DNA from 2 places in the Methylobacterium komagatae genome. Region 1 is predicted to be linked to the other one. Evidence: predicted binding sites of a transcription regulator. Region 1 holds the regulator's gene; the other holds the start of a gene.
The links. The regulator PhoB, encoded in region 1, activates phosphate uptake and scavenging genes when phosphate is short. The targets are predictions, from matches to a motif close to TGTCATNNANCTGTCAT.
Positions count from the first base shown of each region.

Region 1 (2,460 bases):
CCACCCCGTGTACTGCGCCCTTCATGGGCGCGGCGGTGGGCTTCGCGCTGACGCAGGGGCCCGCCGTGGCGCTGGCGGTGTTCGCCGCCCTGGGTCTCGGCCTCTCGCTGCCCTTCCTGGCCCTGACCCTGTGGCCCGGCGCCGTGCGGATCCTTCCCCGCCCCGGCGCGTGGATGGAGACGCTGAAGCAGGCGCTCGCCTTCCCGGTCTATGCCACGGCGGCGTGGCTGATCTGGGTGCTGGCGCAGCAGGTCGATGCGCGCGGCCTGTTCGCAGCGCTCATCGGCGTCGTGCTCGTGGGCTTCGCGGCCTGGGCCTGGGAGCGCAGCCGCAACGCGACGCCCGTCGGGGAGCGCATCTTCCAGGGTTTGGCAGGCCTCGCGGTCATCGCCGTGGTGACTTTGGGCTTCGGCCTGTCGCAGCAGCCTGCACTGTCAACGGCGCAAGCCGCGTCCGAGGGCACCGAACCTTTCAGCCGGACGCGGCTCGATGCCTTGCGCGACGCGCGGCACCCGGTCTTCGTGAACCTGACGGCGGCGTGGTGCATCACCTGCGCCGTCAACGAAACCACCTCGCTGTCGCGGCCGTCCGTGCAGGCGGCGATGCGGGCCAAGGGCGTCACCTACCTGAAGGGCGATTGGACCAACCAGAACCCGGAGATCACCCGTTTGCTCGAGGATTACGGCCGCAGCGGCGTGCCGCTCTACCTGCTCTACACGCAGGGCGAGCCGCAGGTGCTGCCGCAGATCCTGACGGAGGGCACGGTGCTGGAAGCCCTGTCCGCCATTCCCGACCGCACGGCCGCGGTCCGGTAGATCACGCTTCGAGGGAGAAGGTCTCGTCGAAGGCGTAGCCCGAGCCGCGCACGGTGCGGATTGGGTCGGTCTGGCGCGGCCCGTTGAGCGCCTTGCGCAGGCGGCCGACATGCACGTCCACGGTGCGCTCGTCGATATAGACGTCGTGGCCCCAGACGCCGTCGAGCAATTGCTCGCGGGAGAAGACCCGGCCGGGGCTGAGCATCAGGAATTCGAGTAGCCGGAACTCGGTCGGCCCGAGATGGAGTTCGGTGCCGCCGCGCCGGACGCGATGACCGCTGCGGTCGAGCTCGATATCGCCCGCCGCCAGCCGGTCTGCGACATGGGCGGGCTTGGCACGGCGAAGAAGGGCGCGCACCCGCGCCAGCAATTCCGGCACCGAGAACGGCTTGACGATGTAATCGTCCGCGCCGGTGCCGAGGCCACGCACCCGGTCGCCCTCCTCGCCCCTGGCGGTGAGCATGATGACCGGCAGCCGCTCGGTCTCGCGCCGCGCCCGGATGCGGCGGCAGAGTTCGATGCCCGACAGGCCCGGCAGCATCCAGTCGAGCAGCACGAGATCGGGGGTGCGCTCGGCGAGCAGCAACTCGGCGTCGTCGCCCCGCGCGGCGGAATCGACGCTGAAGCCCTCCGCCTCCAGGTTGTACCGCAGGAGGGTGGTGAGCGCCTCTTCGTCCTCGACGATCAGGACACGCATGGCCGGTGGTCCATTCCACGCCGGATGCCCCCGGCCGAAGGCGACCGAGGGGTCCAGGCAACGCTGTTACGCCGCGCGGCCTTCCTGAGCGGGGACCGCGCCGTCGATGGGTCGGGTCTCGCCGGGCCTGAGAGCCTCTCACGAAACTCCCGCTAAGCCGTCGAGGCCAGGGGGAGAACTCCCGGTGAACGGGAGTTTTGTGAGGAGCTCTTAGGCGCCCGGCACGACCGTCGTGTAGTTCGAGGCGTCGTTCTTCGGGCGCTCGCCCATGAAGATCTCGCCGGTCTGGAGATAATGGATGGTCTCGGCGATGTTGGTGGTGTGATCGCCGATGCGCTCCACGTTCTTGGCGCAGAACAGAAGATGCGTGCAGAACGAGATGTTGCGCGGATCCTCCATCATGTAGGTCAGGAGCTCGCGAAACAGGGAATTGTACAGGGCGTCGATCTCGCCGTCCCGTTCCCATACGTCGTGGGCGGCCTTGATGTCACGGCTCGCATAGGCGTCCAGCACGTCCTTGAGCTGCCCCTCGGCGAGGTCGCTCATGTGGCGCACGCCGAGCACGATCTTCTGCGCGGGCGACTGGTCGGCGATGGCGGTGACGCGCTTGGCGACGTTCTTGGCGAGGTCGCCGATGCGCTCGAGATCGCCCGAGACGCGGATGGCCGAGATGGTCTCGCGCAGGTCCACCGCCATGGGCTGGCGGCGGGCGATGAGCAGGACCGCCTTTTCCTCGATCTCGCGCTGAAGCGTGTCGAGGCGCTTGTCGGCCAGGATTACCGCCTGGGCGAGGTTCTCGTCCTTGCGGGCGAGGGCGAGGGTCGCCTCGCCGGTCATCTTCTCGGCGACGCCGCCCATCTCCGAGATCGACCGGCGCAGGTCCTCTAGGTCCGTGTCGTAGGACGTGACGATATGGCCGGGCATGGCGAGACCTCCGCGAATCCTGAT
Region 1 covers NZ_JBHSWN010000001.1:4,433,273-4,435,732, reverse strand. The annotation lists gene ACFQE0_RS22020 (protein-disulfide reductase DsbD family protein) at 1-815, shown strand, start outside; gene phoB (phosphate regulon transcriptional regulator PhoB) at 817-1,512, opposite strand; gene phoU (phosphate signaling complex protein PhoU) at 1,723-2,436, opposite strand.

Region 2 (2,460 bases), 2.0 Mb from region 1:
AATGGGCGCAGGATTACGCGGCGCCCGCCGCGATGCAGGTTCAGCGCGAGACCGTGCCGATCCTCTCGCCCCAGACCGTGGCGGCCACCGAGCAGATGGTCGAGAAGTACCGCGAGATCGTCTCGCGCGGCGGCTGGCGCCCGGTGAATGGCGCCGAGCGCCTGCGCATCGGCTCGAAGGGCCCGGCCGTGGCCGCCGTCCGGCAGCGCCTGATCGTGACGGGCGATCTCGACCCGGCCTCCGCCAATACCGGCGTGTTCGATTCCTACGTCGCGGCGGGCGTGAAGCGCTTCCAGGCCCGTCACGGCCTCAGCCAGACCGGCGCCATGAGCGCGGCGACCGAGCAGGCCATGAACGTGCCGGCGGAAATCCGCCTGCGCCAGCTCGAGACCAACGTGCTGCGCCTGCGCTCCTACTCGGGCGATCTCGGACGCCGCTTCGTCATCACCAACATCCCGGCGGCCCTGGTGCAGACCGTCGAGGACGGCCGCATCGTGACGCTGCATGCGGCGGGTGTCGGCAAGATCGACCGCCAGTCGCCGATCATGAACACCAAGGCGACGCAGATCAATTTCAACCCGACCTGGACGGTCCCGGCTTCCATCGTGAAGAAGGACCTGATCCCGAAGATGCAGAAGGATCCGAACTACCTCACGGATAACCGGATCCGCATCCTGTCGAACGGTCAGGAAGTTTCGCCGAAGGCCGTGAACTGGAACTCGGACGAGGGCACCCGCTACACCTACCGCCAGGATTCGGGCGCCGACTTCAACTCGATGGGCATCGTCCGCATCAACATCCCGAACCCCTACGGCGTGTTCATGCACGATACGAACACCAAGGGCGTGTTCGGCGACGACTTCCGCTTCATCTCGTCGGGCTGCGTGCGCGTGCAGAACGTGCGCGAGTACATCACGTGGCTGCTCAAGGACACGCCCGGCTGGGGCCGCGAGCAGGTCGAGCAGGCGATCGAGAGCGGCAAGCGCGTTGATGCCACCCTGTCGGCGCCGGTGCCGGTCTACTGGACCTACATCACCGCCTGGGCGACCCCGGACGGCGTCGTGCAGTTCCGCGACGACATTTACAAGCGTGACGGCGTGAATGTGCCCTCGACCATCAGCGCCCCGACCCCGGTCGCCAGCGCCGAGTCGACCATGCCGCAGACCTTCGAGCCGGGCGACGAAGACGCCAACTGATCGCTCGACCCCCTGAATCGAAAAGGCCCGTGCTTCCCCGAAGCGCGGGCCTTTTTCGTTGTCGAATTGTCATGCGACGGTCGCGTAAATCTGGTGGTTCGGCCGCGCAATCGAGGAGCCGACGATGCCGCCCCTGACCCGTCGCGAGACCCTTGCCGGTACCATCGCCGGTGCCGCCGTCCTGACGCTCGCGGCTGGGCATGCCTCGGCGCAGTCCGGCGAGGCGACGGGCACAGTCTACGCCCTCGACGGTGCGGGCCGCGCGCCGCTGCCGGGCGTGCTCGTGTCGAACGGGCAGGAGGTGGCCCGCACCGATGCGCAGGGGCGCTACCGCCTGCCGATGCCGGGCGACGGGGCGGTCTTCGTGATCAAGCCGCCGGGCTACGCCCTGCCGTGCGACGCCGACAACGTCGTCCGCCACAGCTTCATTCACCAGCCGGAGGGCACGCCGAAGGACCTCGGCCTGCGCTACCGGGGCGTCGACCCCACCGGTCCGCTTCCCTCCGCCATTGATTTCATCCTGACGAAGCAGGACGAGCCGGAGGATTTCGACGTCCTGCTCTTCACCGATCCGCAGCCCGAGAGCCGCCACGAACTCGATCATGTTCGCGACACGGCCGTGAACCGCGCGATGGCCATTCCGGCGGCCTTCGGCATCACTACCGGGGACGTCCTATTCGACGACCTGTCGCTCTACGGCCGGTCGAACGCCATCGTCGGGCGGATCGGCATCCCCTGGTACTCTCTCCCCGGCAACCACGACCTGAACATGCAGGCGCCCGACGCGCGCTACAGTCGCGAGACGTGGAAGCGCGTCTTCGGTGTGCCGTCCTTCGCCTTCCGGCACGGCAAGGCGCTGTTCGTGATGCTCGATAACGTCGTCTGGCTCGGGCCGCCCGTCGCCACGGGGGCGAACACCTACGAGGGGCGGATCGGCGAGCGGAACCTCGCGTTCCTGCGCAACCTCCTGGGGCAGGTGCCGTCCGACACCCTCATCGTCCTGGCGACCCATATTCCGCTGCACACCGATTCGGCGACCGGCAGCAAGCAGAACGAGACCGCCGACCGGGCAGCACTTCTGGAGATCGTGAAGGGGCGGAAGGTGCTTGCGATCTGTGGGCACACCCACACGACCGAGCACCATTACCTGACTGAGGATCTGCACCACCACGTTCTCACCGCCGTCTCGGGATCGTGGTGGAGCGGGCCGGAGACCCGCACCGGTATCCCCTCCGCCGATAGCCGCGACGGGACGCCGAACGGC
Region 2 covers NZ_JBHSWN010000001.1:2,419,608-2,422,067, forward strand. The annotation lists gene ACFQE0_RS11780 (L,D-transpeptidase family protein) at 1-1,196, shown strand, start outside; gene ACFQE0_RS11785 (calcineurin-like phosphoesterase C-terminal domain-containing protein) at 1,321-2,460, shown strand, end outside.
Region 2: a site for PhoB is predicted at 1,264-1,280, ahead of ACFQE0_RS11785 (calcineurin-like phosphoesterase C-terminal domain-containing protein). Genes of this name have one in related genera too.